DNA from 2 places in the Nocardia sp. NPDC058480 genome. Region 2 is predicted to be linked to the other one. Evidence: riboswitches for the same ligand, from Rfam matches in the RefSeq annotation. Region 2 holds a riboswitch; the other holds the start of a gene.
The links. A riboswitch is a leader RNA that binds a small molecule or an ion and turns the genes downstream of it on or off. The one in region 2 is predicted to bind thiamine pyrophosphate.

Region 1: it holds a riboswitch for thiamine pyrophosphate, as region 2 does, so the genes downstream of both, ACFWO8_RS16565 (TenA family protein) here and thiC (phosphomethylpyrimidine synthase ThiC) in region 2, are expected to answer to the same signal.

Annotation. Positions count from the first base shown of each region.
Region 1 covers NZ_JBHXMN010000006.1:8,459-17,930, forward strand. Annotated here, with positions in the region: gene ACFWO8_RS16545 (hypothetical protein) at 1-79, shown strand, start outside; gene ACFWO8_RS16550 (hypothetical protein) at 82-2,250, shown strand; partial or broken gene ACFWO8_RS16555 (transposase family protein) at 2,309-2,556, shown strand; tRNA gene ACFWO8_RS16560 (tRNA-Leu) at 2,869-2,953, opposite strand; TPP riboswitch at 3,195-3,291, shown strand; gene ACFWO8_RS16565 (TenA family protein) at 3,282-3,989, shown strand; gene ACFWO8_RS16570 (ABC transporter substrate-binding protein) at 3,986-5,008, shown strand; gene ACFWO8_RS16575 (ABC transporter permease) at 4,986-5,837, shown strand; gene ACFWO8_RS16580 (ABC transporter ATP-binding protein) at 5,830-6,636, shown strand; gene ACFWO8_RS16585 (VanZ family protein) at 6,620-7,171, opposite strand; gene ACFWO8_RS16590 (TetR/AcrR family transcriptional regulator) at 7,231-7,935, opposite strand; gene ACFWO8_RS16595 (nuclear transport factor 2 family protein) at 8,071-8,577, opposite strand; gene ACFWO8_RS16600 (LLM class F420-dependent oxidoreductase) at 8,574-9,470, opposite strand.
Region 2 covers NZ_JBHXMN010000001.1:1,041,489-1,050,960, reverse strand. Annotated here, with positions in the region: gene ACFWO8_RS04865 (ABC transporter permease) at 1-663, shown strand, start outside; gene ACFWO8_RS04860 (ABC transporter ATP-binding protein) at 755-1,510, shown strand; gene ACFWO8_RS04855 (aliphatic sulfonate ABC transporter substrate-binding protein) at 1,559-2,539, shown strand; gene ACFWO8_RS04850 (SRPBCC domain-containing protein) at 2,755-3,186, shown strand; gene ACFWO8_RS04845 (ArsR/SmtB family transcription factor) at 3,176-3,505, shown strand; gene ACFWO8_RS04840 (SRPBCC domain-containing protein) at 3,521-4,027, shown strand; gene ACFWO8_RS04835 (thioesterase family protein) at 4,091-4,882, opposite strand; gene ACFWO8_RS04830 (hypothetical protein) at 4,927-5,121, opposite strand; gene thiC (phosphomethylpyrimidine synthase ThiC) at 5,289-6,932, opposite strand; TPP riboswitch at 6,925-7,049, opposite strand; gene ACFWO8_RS04820 (MMPL family transporter) at 7,123-9,381, opposite strand.

The sequences.
Region 1 (9,472 bases), on a different contig from region 2:
CTTGCCCCCGGGGGCGGAGCTAGCCGAGGTAACAGTCACCACCGCAAAGAACCGTGGGAACAAGACAGGTGGTGACTAGCGATGGAACGCACACGTACATCCGATTTCGACGTGCTGCTACAGGTATCCGAGGACGAGCTGAACAATCAGATCGCCAACGTATTTCTCACCGACCCCCTTTTCCCCTCGATTGTATCCAGAACCGGCGAGGAAAGTCCGGTCCAAGCGACCACGTTCCTGAACTTCAGAACGCCGACCGTAGATCTGACGGACACTCGAACCGTCATACGATTGATCGTCGATTTTTCCGATTCCACCCTCATTATCGACGAACCGCAAGAGTTTGCCGGTGAAATCACTGCACTCGGTGGCACTATTCAGATTGTCGAAAGAATCAGAACGGCGGAGGAGGACGGAGAAATCTCTATTTTTCTGGACTTCACTGCTATCACTGACGACGAAATCGACCTCGATTTCGATACGGACTCCATCGATGCCTTCAACCGTCAGGGGATACCGATCGAACAGGTGCGGTCGGAGATGCGCAGAATCATAGCCGAAACGCTAAGGGAAAGCATCCGGCGTATGCCCTTGTCTCCCCCGGTTTCGGCGGAAGAAATCTCCGAAATCCAGGTGACAACCATCAACGACACGGAGTTCACGGATCGCGACTGCATTGCCCTCGGTATACGAATGTCAGCCGATTCCGGCGGTGATCCGAATGCCGGCCGCATCAACGACGTACGGCAGAACTTCATAACACCCGCCGGCTCAGCCCTGCTCATGATCAGTAATCGTTTTCTGTTCGCACAGTTCCGAAGGGAGGCCGCAGACGAACTCGAAATACCACCGGACAGTTTCGCGGCTCCGTTCGAACTGAGGTCCCCGGTGACCATCGAAGATATTACGATAAGAAGATTTACTGGGCGCGTAGACGGTAACAGAATTCGCTTCGACGGGTTCGCAGAGCACACCACCCGCCTCGCAGACATCGAAGCGACCTTTACATTCTTCGCCGATTTCTCGGCAGAAGACGGTGACGTCACCATTTCCTTTACGAGACCGGATGTCGACATAGAAATCGAGCTCCCGCCGAGCGCCTATATAGTAGGAGGCCTGTTCGGTTTTTTATTTCCCGGAGTGGGAACCGCGATCGCGGCATCAATACTCATAGTTCTGCGAGCCGGCGTCGAGTTTCTGGAAATACTCTTGGAACAATTTGTCAACAGACTTTCACGCGGCTCCTCTTCCGGCCTGAGCAGCCTGTTCGGCGGATCTCTGCGAATCGATGGCATTGAGCTCGACGATCTGGAGCTGCGCTGCTCGATCATCCCGGAGGACCGCATACTTGCACGGGAAGAAAGAAGTCATTCCTCCCGAACCGGATTCGCTGTCGATCTCGACTCGGGAACCATCGGCCCGGACACATTTTCGGGCGCCGATCTGGTTTGGTCGCCAATCCGAGGAATTTCCACCGTAGACGGAGCGCGATTACGGATCGTAGCGATATCGTACGAACAGTTGACACCGGAGCGAATGAGTCGGCTAGAGTTTACGGATCGCCGGATACCGCGGACAGATATCCCGATCGGAGGTGAGCAATTCGTTCTCGACCTCGGACGAATATTCCTCGGCGGAGTTGTCTTCGCCGTTCGCACGAGCGCGGGGCGCTTTGCCAGAGTGCGGGCTTGGCAGGATGACGATATCGACCGAGTCCACATGACCTGGGTAACCTACGACAACCCCATTCCGCTGATCGATCTTCGATCTCAATTCTCCGTGCTCGCCAAGGGCGATCAACTCAATCCAGGGGCAACACTCTGTCAGAAGTTCAGCGTACGCTCCCGAACAGCGCTGCATGCCGAGCCGCAACTGATGGCGCTGCCGATCGACTTCGTATGGTCGCTGAACGGCGAGGTACTGACCACTGAAAGGGGTAGCGTCACCGTTCCGAGCGGAACCCTCGACTACACGTTGTCCGCGGAGCGTGATCGGTTGACCGTCGAGACGACCGAGATCGGGCAGATAGTCGACTGCCCGCTGTGTGTGACCGGTACGGACGCCCGTCGACAGGAGGTCGTGACGTGCACCGATCTGCGGCCGACTCCGATCGTCTTCGAGAATTGCAAGATCCCGGATCCACCCCGTCCAATTCCTCGACTCCGGATTATTCCGGCCGGACCGCTGGTCGCGACTTGGCGGCCCCTCCTGCCTGAAATTGCGAAGGCACTTGCGAAGAGGCCGACCTGACCGAATGCCTAAGGGGTGTGCCGTAAGTCGTTGAGCAGCAACAGGTATCGTCTCACCGGTGGTGATCTCGGCAGCTGACCCGGTGACGGTGGAGTTCTTCTCCGGCCTGCGGCCAGCCACGTTCGCTCGCCTGATCACATAGTTGCGGCGCGAGGGCGCTGACCGACCGTTGCGCTGCCGACCGTGGGGCTTGTGCTTCGAAGACCGGGTGCTGCCTACTGGCGAACCAACCTCACAATGCGACAACTCGCGGCCGTGTTCGGCGTCTCGAAATCGGCCGCGGCCCAGGTGATCGAGGACCTCGGAGGATGTGGTGTTTTCCATCCTGCCGCCGGGAGATCTGTCCCCTCAGCTCTCCCCTGCCCGGGCGTCAACAACCTCATGACCTACAACACCTAGCCACGGTCGCCCGCAGCGGACTCGATCGGCAGATATCCTCCACGGTTGGGAGGGTCCATGGCCCGCTGATGTCGCCGGTTTCTTGAGGATCTCTCAGATTGACCCGTGTTGAACCCCCACGGGCTCCTACCTGCGGTTTTGCGATTTTCTCGACTTGACGAGACCGCCGACCAACGTCTATAACTGCTGGTCAGAGGGGTGATGCGTTGAAAAGCGTTGTGTCCGGAGGGGGACTTGAACCCCCACGCCCTAATACGGGCACTAGCACCTCAAGCTAGCGCGTCTGCCATTCCGCCACCCGGACTTGCTGGTGTGCCAAAAGATTATCCGACGCGCTGTCGGAAACCAAATCGCCTAGATGACCTGCTGTTTTGTGTGGGGTCGGCGTGATGTCGATCGGCCCGTAGAGCGGTATCTGAGATTGACGGCGCACCGTGTTGCGGCAGGCGCAAGAGTGCAGCCGGTGCAGCATGGCCGATGATGCCGGGGCTTCGCGCGCAACCGGGCATAGCCCGCGTGTCGGCGGTCGCTGCTAGTGTCGGTCGAGTTCTGACACGGGGTGCTTCGCATAGGGCGAGGCTGAGAACAGACCCGGGAACCTGTTCAGGTAATGCTGACGAAGGGATGTCACGGTGTTGCGCGCCCACACCACGAGTACCGATAGCTTCACCGCCCGCCTATGGGATCAGACGAAAGCCCTCCGTGGCGCGATCGACGACCTGGAGTTCCTGCGCCGCCTCGGCGAGGGCACTTTGCCGCTCGAGGTGTTCCGCACCTACATCGAGCAGGATTCGCTGTATCTCACCGGGTACTCGAAGGCGCTGGCGATTCTCGCCGCCAAGTCGCCGGACCCGCAGACCGCGGCCTTCTGGGCGACCTCGTCCGCGAACGCCGCCGCTGTCGAGTCGGCCATGCACGACCAACTGCTCACCGGTGGCGCGCTGCCGCCGCGGCAGGGCGAGCCGGAGCGTTCGCAGACCTGCCTGGCCTATGTCTCCTACCTGATCGCCGCCGCCGCGACCGAGTCCTACGCCGTCGCCGCGGCGGCCGCGCTGCCCTGTTTCTGGATCTATGCCGAAGTGGGGCGCGACCTGGCCGAGAGCGCCGCGCAGGTGATCGCCGCCGACCCCGCCCACCCGTACGCCCAGTGGGTCACCACCTATGGCGCTGCGGAGTTCCAGCAGTCCGCGGCCACGGCTCGAGCGCTGGTCGACGCCGCTGCCGAGTCGGCGAGCGAGCATGAGCGGGCGGCGATGGAGAAGGCATTCATCCTCGCCGTGCGCTACGAGTTGATGTTCTGGGATACCGCCCTGCATCCGCAGCCCTGGCCTGCCGCATGACCGGGCGGTTTCGCCGCGCGCTCGCGGTCATCGCAACCACCGTCGCGACCCTGTCGCTGGTCACCGCATGCGGTTCGGGCGGCGGCTCCGACCAAACCATCCGGTTCGCGCTGGACTGGACGCCGAACACCAACCACGTCGGGCTCTACGTCGCGTTGCAGCGCGGCTACTTCGCCGACGCCGGTCTGGATGTGCAGGTGCTGCCGTACAACAATTCCTCGGTCGACACGGTCGTCGATGCCGGAAACGCGGAATTCGGGATCAGTACACACAATTCGTCGACCTTCGCCCGCGCGTCGGGTGCGCAGGTCAAGTCGGTTCTCGCTCCGCTGCAGCATTGGGCGACGGGCATCGGGGTGCGTGCCGATCGTGCCGACCTCGCGAGCCCGAAGGACCTCGACGGCAAGACCTACGCCGGTTTCGGCGACCCGGGCGAGCGGGAGGCACTACAGCAGGTCATCCGCAACGACGGCGGCACCGGCGATTTCACGTCGGTGGTGCTGGGTTCGTCGGCTTACGAGGCGGTCTACTCCGGCAAGGCGGACTTCACCGTCTCGTATCTGGCGTGGGAAGGGATCGAGGCCGAACACCACGGCACCCCGATGCGGTACTTCCGGTACACGGACTTCGGTTTTCCGGACTCCTACGCGATCGTGATCGACGCCAACGAAGGCTGGCTGGCCGAGAATCCGGACCGCGCAGCGCAATTCGTGCAGGCTCTGCAACGCGGCTACCAGTTCGCCGCCAACAATCCGGACGCGGCGGCCCAGGATCTCATCGACGCCAATCCGGGCGCGTTCAACGACGAGGCGCTGGTCTTCGAGAGCCAGCGCATGCTGGCCGCGCAGTTCATGAAGGACGCCAAGGGCAAGGTGGGCACCCAGACGGTGGAGCAGTGGTCGGCGAATTCCGGCTTCCTGTACCGGGGCGGTCTGCTGACCGGCCCCGATGGAAAGCCGGTGACCACCGAACCCGACTGGTCGACATATTTCACCAATGAGTACCTCGCCAACCCGTGAGCTGTCCGTAGCCGCGTCGCCGCTGGTCCCCACCGGCGACGACGGCGGGACGGCTCGCTGGGCAGGGATCCGGTGGGCGGCGCCGTCGTTCGTCACGGTGGCGGTGCTCGTCGCGATCTGGCAGGTCTACGTCACGAGCAGTGGTGTCCGTCCGCAGGTGCTGCCGTCACCGCTGCGGGTCGTCGAGCAGGGGTGGGCGCACCGGGACGAGATCAGTTCCCATGCTGCCGCCACCTTGCAGGTGACTCTGGTCGGGTTCGCGGTGTCGCTGTGTCTGGCGTGGGTGCTGGCGGTGGTCGTGGACTTCTCGCCATGGCTGCGGCGGGCATTGGTGCCGCTGTTCGTCGCGTCGCAGACCGTGCCGATCGTCGCGATCGCACCGTTGATGATCATCTGGTTCGGGTTCGGTCTGCTGCCGAAGATCCTGGTGGTCGCGCTGGTTACCTTCTTTCCCATGGCCATCGGCCTGATCGAGGGATTCGCCGCGGCCGACCGTGACGCGGGCGCGCTGCTGCGGAGCATGGGCGCCTCCCGCCTGCAGGTGTTCCGGTATGTGCGGCTGCCGTCGGCGCTGCCACGGTTCTTCACGGCGTTGCGGATCGGGATCACCTATGCGGTTGTCGGCGCGGTGTTCGCCGAGTATGTCGGCGCGAGCGTCGGTCTCGGCATCTATATGAGTCTGCAGAAGAATTCGTTCCGCACCGACCTGGTTTTGGCGGCGGTGCTGGTGACGGCGCTGCTGAGTATCACGCTGTACCTGTCGACGTTCGCGATCGAACGCCTCGTCGCTCCGTGGTCGCGCGTGCAGAAAAGGAGCCGACGTGACTGACGCCGGGGGCGACCGAATCGTCGTCGACCATCTCATCAAGTCGTTTCCGCAGCCCGGTCGGCGCAGCCCGGACCTCGAGGTGCTGGGCGGGGTGTCGTTCACAGTCCGATCGGGCGAGTTCGTCACCGTCATCGGGCCGAGTGGTTGTGGCAAGAGCACCGTGTTCAACATGCTGGCCGGACTCGAATCCCCCGACTCCGGCAGCGTCGGCTTCCGCGCGGCCGACGGCGAGGACACCGCATCGCATTGCGCCTACATGCCGCAGAAGGACCTGCTGTTCCCCTGGCGAACCATCCTCGACAACACCATCCTCGGCTTGCGCGTACAGGGTGTCCCGAAAGCAGAGGCCCGGCGCCGCGCCCGCGAACTGTTTCCGGTATTCGGCCTGTCCGGTTTCGAAGACGCCCGCCCGTCCCAGCTGTCGGGCGGGATGCGACAGCGGGCCGCGCTCCTGCGGACCGTCGTCCAGGAGCGCGAACTGCTGCTGCTCGACGAACCCTTCGGCGCGCTCGACTCCCTGACTCGCACCGAGATGCAGTCATGGTTGCAAGAGGTCTGGCAGCGTTACCGCTGGATGGTCCTGATGATCACCCACGATGTCCGTGAGGCGGTGTATCTGTCGGACCGCGTGATCGTACTGTCGGCGCGTCCAGCCACCGTGCGCTACGAACTGCGCATCGACCTGCCCCGACCGCGCGGGTTGTCCACGATCACCGCCCCCGAATTCGTCGCGCTGGAAGAGAAACTCCTCACGATCCTGCACGAGGAGTCGCGTCGGGCATTCACCGAACAGCGGTAGCTCGACCGATCGGTCGTGGCGGAGCCACCGTGGCGAGTAGGGCGCCTACCCCCGCACCAGCCGCGTTCATGAGGACGTCGTCCACCGAGGACACACGGCCCAGATCCAACGCGTACTGCGCGACCTCGAGTGTGGTCGACAGCAGCGCGCCGACACCGGTCATTCGAATGACACCGGACAATCGGGGAAATCGAAGGGGAAGAAGGAATCCCAAGGGCACGAACAACACGAGATTGGCGCCGACCTGCACCACGACGGTCGAGGGCGCGGCGCCCAGGGTGGCGGCCAGGTCACGCAGCGGCACCAGGCTGACCTCGCTGTCACCGGCGGCGGGCGTCAGGATCATCCAGACCCACGGCAGGATCGCCGCGACGACGCCGATTTCGGCGATCGAGTGCCGCAGCGCGATTCGCCGCGGCGTCCCCGCACCGAGCCGCCAACGGACGAGCAGCGCGGTGGCGGCCAGGACCACGGGCATGGCAAGCGCCCAGACGATCAGCACGTGCCCCCACGAATCCCATACGCTCCGCACCACTCGCTCCACCATAGTTGCGGGAGTGTGGGGCCGGCGCGACCGGCAGACAAAACACGGCGTCACCGGGTCGATAGTTGTTGGCCGTCACCGCCTGAGTGATCAGCGTGCGCCGTGCTGGTTTCGGGGGCCGCGTTGGGTGAGTCGGCCTGTGCCACCGTGGTGATCCAGAGCCCGATCATGTCGGCGGTCTGGTCGATCACCGCATCGCGGTCCATGCCCTCTTCTTCCATCTTGACCGAGCGCAGCGCGGTCGAGAAGCCCGCGTTGAGCACGATGTAGGCCATGGTGTCGACGTCGAGGCCGTGCGTCGGGCCCAGCGACTGGATCAGGTAGAGCTTGATGACCATTCGCAGCCGGGGTTCGAATTCGGGGATACCACTGCCGTAGAACTGCAGATCCGCCACCAGGGCGCGCACGAGCGGGCCGTTGGCTACGAGGATTTCGACCCCGATGCGGATGATCTCGGCAACCGCGTCGCGCCGGTGCCGGTCGACGACCGAAATGGTGAGCAGCCGACTGTATTTTTCCTCCGCCTGCACGAACAGGCTGTCGGTGAGCTCCTTGACGATCTCTTCGCGGTCGGCGAAATACCGGTACAGAGTGCCAATACTCATGCCGGCTTCCGCGGCGATCCGGTTGGTCGAGGTGTTGCTGATACCGCGATCACCGAACAGCTGAGCGGCCACCTCGAGAATCCGTGCTCGTGTCTCCTTCGCGCGATCCTGCTTGGGGCGTTTGCGCGGTGGATCGGCGTGGGTTGGCATCAGGTGGACCTCGAGAGAACGCGAAACAAAAGTGAGCGGGAACTCACATCATGATCACGAAAACGCCGAACTCGGTCAATTCCCCATGCCCGTAGTGATCTGGTCGGCAGCGACGGTGAAGCCGCGGGAGTCCGCTCAGGCGCCGCCGTCCTCAACGAAAGAATGACCACGCACGCCGGCCGCCAAGAGTCGGTGCGCGTCAGCGTTTCCGTCCAGGGCACGGCTCGTGCGGCGACGGACTCTCCAACCGTCGTCGGTACGTGCGAACAGCCAGTGATGCGCGGTTGCCCGTTGTACTACGAAGGAGCCGTCTCGGCGCAGAATCATCACCGAATAGCTTGCCGCGGTGGCGGAATCGCCGTCGACTGTGGCGTGTACCGGCCCCTGGAAATGCGCACATCCGCCTGCGATGAATCCCTGATGAGCCGACGAGCGCACCATCGCCGCGATGTCCGCCCGTCCTGACATGTAGAGGCCGTCGACATCGTAGACACCGTCGTCGGTCCAGATAGCCGCGACATCCTCGGCGGCGCCGTCGTCGACCAGGGGCCCGTAACGTGCGACGAGCCGGTGGATCTCACGCTCGTCCTCCAGTAGCCGCAGCCGTGATTCCAAGGCCGCCAACGCGTCTTCCACAGTCACTCCTTCTCCCCGTCCGATGCCTTCGGTCCACTGGATGGCTGCGACTCGAGCTGAGCCAAGTCGGCCAGCGTGGACAATTGAGCGCAGTAGTCGTCAATCGAGTCGGCAGCGATCGACACGTTCACCGTCGTGGCACCCGCGGCCACCGCTGCTTCGATGAGCTTTCCGGTCTTCGCCGGATCGCGTAATGGATCGAGCACCCCGGCGGACAAGACGACCTCGAAACCGTCCGGTAGATCCACGGATCGGAGCATCGAGTGCACCGAGGCATGCGACAGGCCGAAGGGCGCCCAGCCGTCACCTGATTCCAACGCTCTGCGAAGGGAACGCGCCGATCGACCTCCGATCCAGAACGGCACCCTGGCCTGGACCGCGTGCGGACGAACGAGCATGCCCGAAAACGCGTAGTGGCTACCCTGATATTCCGGCACTTCGTTCGACATCGCGCCACGCAGTGCGCGCAAAGCATCGTCGGCCCTTTCACCCCTTCCCGCGAACTCGACACCCAAGAGATCGAATTCCTCCGCCAACGACCCGACACCGAAGCCGAGGGTCAGCCGTCCCCCGGTGACGACATCGAGAGTGCCGTATCGCTTGGCGATTTCGAGCGGGTGGTGGTAGCCGAGCACCAGCACATGAGTGACGAATCGGATGTGCTCGGTCCGCGCCGCCAGGTACCCGAAGGTCGCCAAGGGGTCCCAATATGTCCCACCGCGTTGTTGTGCGACCTCGACGGGAACCGCGACGTGCTCGCTACAGGTCAGATGCGCGAAACCGAGGGTATCGGCGTGCGCGGCCATCCGAGCCAGGTCCGCGATGCTCGCCGTGGCTTCCCATGGTGAGTGGGCGCCGGGCACTCGAGTGACCACCGGCGTGACGATCCCGATGCGCATGA
Region 2 (9,472 bases):
CTGCCCGCGCCGTCCGCGGTGCTGGACGCCGGCCTGGAGACCTACCGATCCGGCCAGCTCACCGAGGCCCTGCTGGTGTCCGGCCAGCGCGCGCTGTACGGCTTCGCGCTGGGCGCGGTGCTCGCGCTGGCGCTCGGTGTGCTCGCCGGCCTGAGCAAGATCGGTGAGTACGCGGTCGACCCGCCGCTGCAGATGATCCGCACCATCCCGCTGTTCGGCCTGATCCCACTGTTCATCATCTGGTTCGGCATCGGCGAGGAACCCAAGGTCTACCTGATCGCGCTCGGCGTGTTCTTCCCGCTGTATCTCAATACCTTCTCGGGCATCCGCCAGCTGGACCCGAAACTGCTCGAACTCGGCAGCGCCCTGCACCTCGGACTCGTCGAACGCCTGCGCCTGCTCGTCCTCCCCGGCGCGCTGCCGCAGATTCTGGTCGGTGCGCGCCAGAGCCTCGGCATCGCCTGGCTCTCGCTGATCGTGGCCGAACAGATCAATGCCAGTGCGGGACTCGGCTTCGTCGTCAACAACGCCCGCGAATTCCTGCGCACCGACATCGTGGTGTTCGGCCTGGTGGTCTACAGCCTGCTCGGCCTGCTCACCGACTCGATCGTGCGGCTGCTCGAACGCCGCGCCCTGCGTTGGCGCCCGGCGGTGCACCGCTGATGTCCGCCACCTCCGCCGACCAGCGGACCCACCCTGTCCCGCTGGTCGGCAGGCCCGCTACCCGCCGCCGTTCGATTACGAGGTTCACATCATGACCGCTGCCGCCGCGACTGTCACCCCCATCTCCGCTCGGCCGACCCGTGCGGCCGCCGCGCGAATCACCGGGCTGAGCAAGCGATTCGGTGAACGCACTGTGCTCGACGGGATCGATCTCGAGATCGGCGCGGGCGAGATCGTCGCGCTGGTCGGACGAAGCGGATCGGGCAAGTCCACGCTGCTGCGCATTCTCGGTGGACTCGATACCGCCACTCGCGGTGCGGTTTCCGTCGAGGGCAGGCCGACCATCGTCTTCCAGGAAGCGCGGTTGATCCCGTGGCAGCCGGTGGTGCGCAATGTCGCCCTCGGCAGGCCGAAGCCACGCCATCGACGTGCCGACGAGCAAGCCGCCCGCGACCTGCTCGCCGAGGTCGGCCTCGCCGGTCGCGTCGACGCGTGGCCGCTCACGCTGTCCGGCGGTGAAGCCCAACGTGCCGCGCTGGCGAGGGCATTGGTGGCCGAGCCGACCCTGCTGCTGCTCGACGAGCCCTTCGGCGCCCTCGACGCATTGACCCGGTTGACGATGCACGACCTGCTTCTCGGCCTGCACGCCCAGCGCGAATTCGGCGTATTGCTGGTGACCCACGACGTGCTCGAGGCGATCACCCTGGCCGACCGTGTGCTGGTCCTCGACGATGGCCGCATCGCCGCCGACGTGGCCATCGAACTGCCACGCCCACGCACCGCCGCCGCGCCGGAAGTCGCCGAGTACGCGACGCAGCTGCTCGCGCTGCTCGGTGTCACCCACTGATCCCCTCCGCACCATCGCACGAAAGTTGCCCCAGTGAAACGCAATCCGATGTCCCGCCTGGCAGGTCTCGCCCTCGCTGTTGTCGCAACGCTCGCACTGAGCGCCTGCGGCGACGACGCGGCGACCGAGGCCGCACCCTCGGGGCCGGTCGACCTCAGCACCGTCACGCTGAAAGTCGGTGATCAGAAGGCGATTTCGATCGAGGTGCTGTTGAAGGCATCGGGGCAACTGGAGAACCTGCCCTACAAGATCGAATTCTCCACCTTCACCGCCGGTCTGCCGCTGGTCGAGGCGGCGAGCGCGGGCGGCATCGATATCGCCCAAACAGGCAATACCCCAGTAATTTTCGGCGCGGCCGCCGACGCCGACATCAAGATCGTCGGCGCGCTCTCGGCCACCGGTAAGGGTGACGCGATCCTGGTCGGCAAGGACTCGACCATCGGCTCCGTCGCGGCACTCAAAGGAAAGAAGGTCGCCGTCTACAAGGGCAGTTCGGCCAACGCGAACCTGCTCCTGCAACTGCAGAAGGCGGGCCTGTCGCTCAGCGATGTCGAGCCGGTCTACCTCGCCCCCGGCGACGGCTACACCGCGCTCACCCGCGGTGACGTCGACGCCTGGGCCACCTGGGACCCCTACACCGCCATCGCCGAAAAGGAGATCGGCGCCAAGTCGATCGCCACCGCCGACCAGGCGGCCAACGGCTACAACTTCTGGGTCGCGGGCAACAAGACCGTCGCCGACGCGGGCAAATCCGCCGCGCTGGCCGACTTCTTCCAGCTCTATGCCGCGGCAACCAAGTGGTCCTCGGACAACCTCGACACCTGGTCGACCAAGTACGCCGAACTGACCCAGATCAGCGTCGACGCCTCCCGCACCACCTGGACCCGCTCGATCAAGGAGCCGATCAAGCTGACCGACCAGGTCATCGCCTCCGAACAGGAGATCGCCGACGCCTTCACGAAGGCCAAGGCCATCCCCGGCAAGGTCGACTTCAAGTCCTTCGTCGACACTCGGTTCGACAAGGCGTAGCTCGCCCGACACGCTGCGCGGATGAGGTCGCCGATGTTGTGCGCCGCCGACGGTTCGGACGTGCACTGGCGAAATCGACCACTTCGGCTTCGGCCAGTCAGAAAACTGACTAGAACGCGGTGGATTGGGCGATTATGCCGGACCAACCCTTGACGCAACCAATCGGTTGCAATACATTGAATAGCAACCAATCAGTTGCTATTAGAGGAGGCGTCATGGGATTCCCTGATCAGATCGTGCGGACCGTCGAGCTCGCGCATCCGCCCGCCAAGGTGTGGGCGGCGATCACTACCGCGGAAGGGCTGGGGAGCTGGTTCGGCAATACCGCCGAGATCGACCTGCGGCCGGGTGGGGACATGCGGATGACCTGGAAGGAAGGGTTCGCCGCGGACATACGGGTGGAGCGGGTCGAGGAGCCATCGGTGTTCGGCTACACCTGGCCGATCAACGGACTGCCCGACGACGACCCGCGGCGCACCTATGTGGAGTTCAGCCTCGAGCCGGTCGGTGCTGGAACCCGCCTGACCGTAACCGAGACCGGCTTCGCCCAACTGCCCGATGAAGCGCACAAGGAGGCGTTCGAGGGCAATGTCGGCGGCTGGAAGAGCGAGCTGGGCGAGCTCGTCGAGTACCTCGATGCGGCCTGAGCTGGAGGCCACCGCGGAACGGGTCTTCGTCGCGCTGGCCGATCCGAGCAGGCGGTCGGTACTCGCCGCACTCGCTCAGCACGGTCCGGCCACCGCGACCGACCTCGCCGATCGACTGCCCATCACCCGGCAGGCGATCGCGAAACACCTTGCCCTGCTCGCGGATGCGGGCCTGGTGATCGCGGAACCGGGGGAGCGGCGCAGGGTGCGCTACCGCCTCGACTCCGCTCCTATGCAAGTGGCCCAACAGTTTCTGGCCGCCGTGGCCCGCGACTGGGACAGGCCATTCGAGGCCCTCCGGAACTACCTGGACGGCTGAACCGAAGGAAAACTCATGAGCGACAACAACTTCACCGCGACCGCGACTGTCGACGCGAGCCCCGAGGAAGCATTCGCGGCGATCAACAATGTCCGCGGCTGGTGGAACGAGACCATCGAAGGCACCACAGGAGCCGTTGGCGACAGCTACCGCTTCGAGGTCCCCGGCGCCCACCGCTGCACGATGACCACCACCGAGTCGATCCCTGGCAAGCGCCTGGTGTGGCACGTCACCGACGCTTACATCTCCTTCATCGCGGACACCAGCGAATGGGAGGGCACCGACGTGGTTTTCGACCTCATCGACCGTGACGGCGGCACCGAAATCCGCTTCACCCATGTGGGTTTGCGGCCCGCCGACGAATGCTACGAAGTGTGCGCCAATGCCTGGGGTGGCTACATCACCAAGAGCCTGTACGGGCTGATCACCACCGGCACCGGTGACCCGTTCCGGACCGACAGCACCTTCGATTCCGAACTGCTCAAGCATGGCAACACTGACCTGGTGAAGCCGCGCCACTGAGGCACGGCCGCACCTGACGGGTGTCGCGGATCAGCCAGCGGCGCCCCCGCGATCTGGCAGTCGCTAACGCGGTGCCAGCAGCAGCGTTTGGGTGCTGCGACCCAATGGCCCGGTCTCGTCGAACAGCGCGGATTCGGCGAGGCCGATGCCGTGCGGCTGGGGATGGGTGACCGCGTCCAGACACACCCACTCACCGACCGGCTGACGATGCAGGGTCACGGTGAGGTCGGTGTTGATGAACAGGTATTTCGACCAGTCGAGGACCGCACTGACCCCGTTGCCGGAATCGGCGGCGGCCAGTGTGCGTTCCAGCGGACTCGGGGTGGTGCCCGCGACGATCGGGTACTTCAACCGGATCCAGCAGACAGCGGGACCGGGCGCGGCGAAAGAGCCTGCGGTGAATCGATATTCGATACCGGTGTGGAAACCGATCTCCTGCTCGGACGGAAACGCCTCCGGCTCCGCCGCCGCGGGCAGCGGCCTGGTGCCGGTCGGCAAGAACTCCGCGGGCAGATCGAGCGCGGGCTCGGCGAGCTTGAGCCGCCACGCAGTGGCCTGCATCACCGGCCCACGCTCCGACGACAAGGTCGCCTCGATCAGCTCGACACTGCGCCCCGACCGCACCACCTTCGCCTGCGCGGTGAGCGGAGCCAGCGGCACCGGCCCGAGAATCTCGACGGCGACCCGCCCGACCTGAAACCCCGGTCGCGGCGCACACCGCTCGATCACATGCCCGAGCAGCGCCGACGGTGGTCCCGCGTGCTGGGCGTCCGGCGACCACGGGCCGCGCGTCAGCTCGGTCGAGATGTACCGATCGGGGTCGGCGGGGTCGGTGAGATAGAAGGCATCGGCCACCTCGCCGACGTTACCCCGCCGACCCTTCGTGGCGGGATCGCGCTCTACGCGCTGCCCGTGGTCAGAGCTGTGAACAGGTCGAACAGGGGGCGCAGGGCGCACGGGCTGGTGTCGGAGGTGCAGCCGATGGACGAGGACCCGGAGTCGGCGACCGGCAGCGATGCCGCAGAGGCGGTGCCGAGCGGGGCGGCGAGGGACAGGGCGGCGGCCGCGAGGGCTCCGGCGACGATGCGCTTCATGTGGTTCAGCTCCAGTGTTCGGCGTGTCGGTAGGTCGACACGCCGCCAACTTTACCGAGCGGCACCGCGAGCGAAAGCCCCGAAATCCAGGGGTGCACGCAGCACACCTGCACAGTGCGACGCCCGCCCGATCGGGGAGATCGGACGGGCGTCGACAGTGCTAGCGGTCAGGAGACGACCGGGAGATACACCTTGCCGCCCTGGTCGGCGAACTCGGCGGACTTCTCGGCCATGCCCGCCTCGATCGCGGCGACATCGGTGAGCCCCTGCTTCTCCGCGTACTCGCGCACGTCGGCGGAGATGCGCATCGAGCAGAACTTCGGACCGCACATCGAGCAGAAATGGGCGGTCTTGGCGGGCTCGGCCGGCATCGTCTCGTCGTGGTACTCGCGGGCCGTGTCGGGGTCGAGCGAGAGCGCGAACTGGTCGTGCCAGCGGAATTCGAAACGGGCCTTGGACAATTCGTTGTCGCGGTCCTGGGCGTGCGGGTGACCCTTGGCGAGGTCGGCGGCGTGGGCGGCGATCTTGTAGGTGATCACGCCGACCTTGACGTCGTCGCGGTTGGGCAGGCCGAGGTGCTCCTTGGGCGTCACGTAGCAGAGCATCGCGGTGCCGGCCTGGGCGATGATCGCGGCGCCGATGGCCGAGGTGATGTGGTCGTAGGCGGGCGCGATATCGGTGGCGAGCGGGCCCAGAGTGTAGAACGGGGCCTCTTCGCAGAGCTCTTCTTCCAGACGAACGTTCTCGACGATCTTGTGCATCGGCACGTGGCCGGGGCCCTCGATCATCACCTGCACGCCATAGGATTTCGCGATCTTGGTGAGCTCGCCGAGGGTGCGCAGCTCGGCGAACTGGGCCTCGTCGTTGGCGTCGGCGATGGAGCCGGGACGCAGGCCGTCACCGAGGGAGTAGGTCACGTCGTACTTCGCGAGAATCTCGCACAGCTCACGGAAGTGCGTGTACAGGAACGATTCCTGGTGATGCGCCAAACACCAGGCGGCCATGATGGATCCACCGCGCGAGACGATGCCGGTCACCCGCTTGGCGGTGAGCGGGATGTAGCGCAGCAGCACCCCCGCGTGCACGGTCATATAGTCGACACCTTGCTCGCACTGCTCGATCACGGTGTCGCGGTACATCTCCCAGGTGAGCTTGGTGGGATCACCGTTCACCTTCTCCAGTGCCTGGTAGATCGGCACAGTGCCGATCGGGACCGGAGAGTTGCGCAGGATCCACTCGCGGGTCTCGTGAATGTTCTTGCCGGTGGACAGGTCCATGATGGTGTCGGCGCCCCAGCGCGCGGCCCACACCATCTTCTCGACCTCTTCGGCGATCGACGACGACACCGCCGAGTTGCCGATATTGGCATTGATCTTGACCAGGAACTTCTTGCCGATGATGGTCGGCTCCAGCTCCGGGTGGTTGTGGTTGGCCGGGATCACCGCGCGACCGAGCGCCACCTCGTCACGCACCAGCTCGGGCGAGACACCCTCGCGGGCGGCGATGAACCGCATCTCGGGGGTGATGATGCCCTGGCGAGCCCAGGCGAGCTGAGTCGGCGGGCCGTCGACGGCGGGGGAGTCCCATTCGTCGCGCAGTTTCGGCAGGCCTGCCTCGAGGTCGATCACCGCGTTGTCGTCGGTGTACGGACCGGAGGTGTCGAAGACATCGAAGTGGTCGCCGTTGGTGAGGTTGATGCGGCGAACCGGGATGCGCAGGCCGTCTACCTCCTGGTAGTGCTTGACGCTGCCCTGGATCGGACCGGTGGTGACGGTGTCGACCGCCCCGTCAGAAGACGTGCTCGAGCCCATGATTCTTCCTCCCTACGCCGGCATTATCCGGTCAGGTTCATACGGTCGACGGCCCTGACGCCCGATTGGGCTAGCCGTCCTCTCAGCCCGCTGGTGCGAGCCCCCGTTGGTGTGAATTGCCCCGCCGACGATACCCGCCGGGATTCGCGACCCGCCCGGGGATAGACCGGACGGATCGCGCGCGCGGTCGCTACCTCGACGCCGAGTGGAGCCGCTTCGGTGCGTCGTGGGCGATGTCCTCGGCCTCGTCGAGCCCGAACTTGTTGTGCAGCACCACGAGGGGCTTGGGCGCCCACCAGTTCCAGGTGCCCATCATCCGCATGAGTGCCGGTGCGAGCAGGCCACGGATCACCGTCGCGTCGCTGATCACCGCGAGCGCGCAGCCGAGGCCGAACAGTTTCATCATCGACACACCCGAGGTGGCGACGCCGAGGAACACGATGCTCATCAGCAACGCGGCGGCGGTGAAGATGCGCCCGGTGCGGGCCACGCCCATCGCGACGGCCTCGGTATTGCCCGCGGTGGTCTTCGGCCCGGCCAGCCATTCCTCGCGAATCCGCGACAGCAGGAAGACCTCGTAGTCCATGGACGCGCCGAAGGCCAGGCTGAACATGAGGATGGGCATGGCCAGGTTGAGGGTGCCGGTGGCGGTGAAGCCGAGCAGCCCCGACAGGTGACCGTCCTGGAAGATCCACACCATCGCGCCGAACGTCGCCGCCAGCGACAAGATGTTGAGGATCAGTGCCTTGATCGGCAACACCACGCTGCCGGTGAACAGGAACAGCAGCACCAGGGTGGTGAGCGCGATCAGCGCGCCGGCCAGCGGCAGTTTGCCGGTGATCGCGGTGACCGAGTCTTGATTCAGCGCCCCAGGGCCGGTGATCAGGGCCTTCGATGGTGCGGCGACCGTGCGCAGGGTGTCGAGCTGGGCGCCGCCCGCGCTGGAGTAGGGGTCCAGTGAGGTCGCGACCGACAGGTAGGCGCCGTGCTGCGGGTCCGTCATCTCGGGCACGCCCGCTGCTACCCGCATCCCGTTGCGATACACCGCAGCACTGCTGAGGACGGCCGGTACATCGGGGACCTTGGACAGCTCGCGGGCGTAGGTGTCGAGTTCCGCTGTACTGCCACGGAACTCGGGCAGCACGATGGTCGCGCTCGAGGCGAGGTCGGCGTCGAATTCGGTGCGCAGGATGTCACCCACTTCGCGACTGGCGACGTCGGTGGGCAGCGCCCGGTCGTCGGGATAGCCGAACTGGACACCGAGGAACGGCGCGCCGAGCAGCAGCAGGAACGCGGTGGTGGCCAGCGCGATCGACATCGGCCGCTTCATCACGGCGATGACAAGGCGATACCAAAACGTCTGACGCGGTGCCTTTTCCGTCCTCGGAGCCAGCCGGAACAGCCGGCGGATCGGTGCGCGCAGGTCGCCCGCATCGATGCGATGACCGACCAGAATGAGCAGGGCGGGCAGCACGATCACCGCGGCGGCCGCCGCGGCGGCGACCACGGCGATGCCCGCGTACGCGAACGACCTGAAGAAGTACTGCGGGAACACCAGCAGTGCCGACAGCGAGAGCGCGACGACCAGTGCCGAGTACACGACCGTGCGACCAGCGGTGCGGATCGCGCGGGTCACCGCCGCGGCCGGGGTGGCGCCCGCCGTCAATTCTTCGCGATACCGGCTGACGATGAACAGGCTGTAATCGATCGCCAACGCCAGTCCGAGTGCCGTGGTCATGTTCAGCGCGAAGATCGACACGTCGGTGAGAGCGGTCAGCACGCGCAGAATGCCCAGCGACGCCGCGATGGCGAACAGTCCGATCGCCACCGGCAGCGCGGCGGCCATCAGGCTGCCGAACACCAGCGCCAGCAGCAGACCGGTGATCGGGATCGCGATCGCCTCGGCGATGATCAGATCCTTGCTGATCTGGGTGTTGATGTCGCCGAAGGTCGCGGCGAGCCCACCGGCCTTGATCGTCACCGGACCGCTGTCGATCTGCAGTTCTTCGCTCAGTTTCGCCGCTCGAACCGGCAGCTCGGCATCGTCGCCTTCGATGCTGGCCAGGATCAGCGCGTGCTTGCGGTCCTTGCTCAGCATTGCCTGTTTGAGGTCGGGGCGCGCGGTCCAATACGACTGCACCCCGCTGACTATCTCGGAATGTGCGTCGAGGACGGCGATCGCATGGTCGGCGGCCGCGCGCGCGGCGGCGGAATCGGCCACGTCATCGGCGGAGATCGTCAGGACGTAGTTGGGCTCGCTACCGGGGAAGTGGTCGCTCAGGTATTGGCTGGCCTGCACCGAATCGAGATCGTCGGTGACGAATCCGCCCGATTTCATGTGCGAGTGCACGGTGGCGCCGATCGCGCCACTCAGGATCATCAGCAATAGCGCGACCGCGACCACCAGCCGTGGTCGGGCAACGGCGGTGCGGGCGATACTCGTCAACATCGTCGGGTGCCCTCTGCTCGGAAACGTTCGAACCGTCACCGTATCCCGCGCCCGAATCCGCCCGATACCGCCTCGGGGTGGAGGTAGGTCG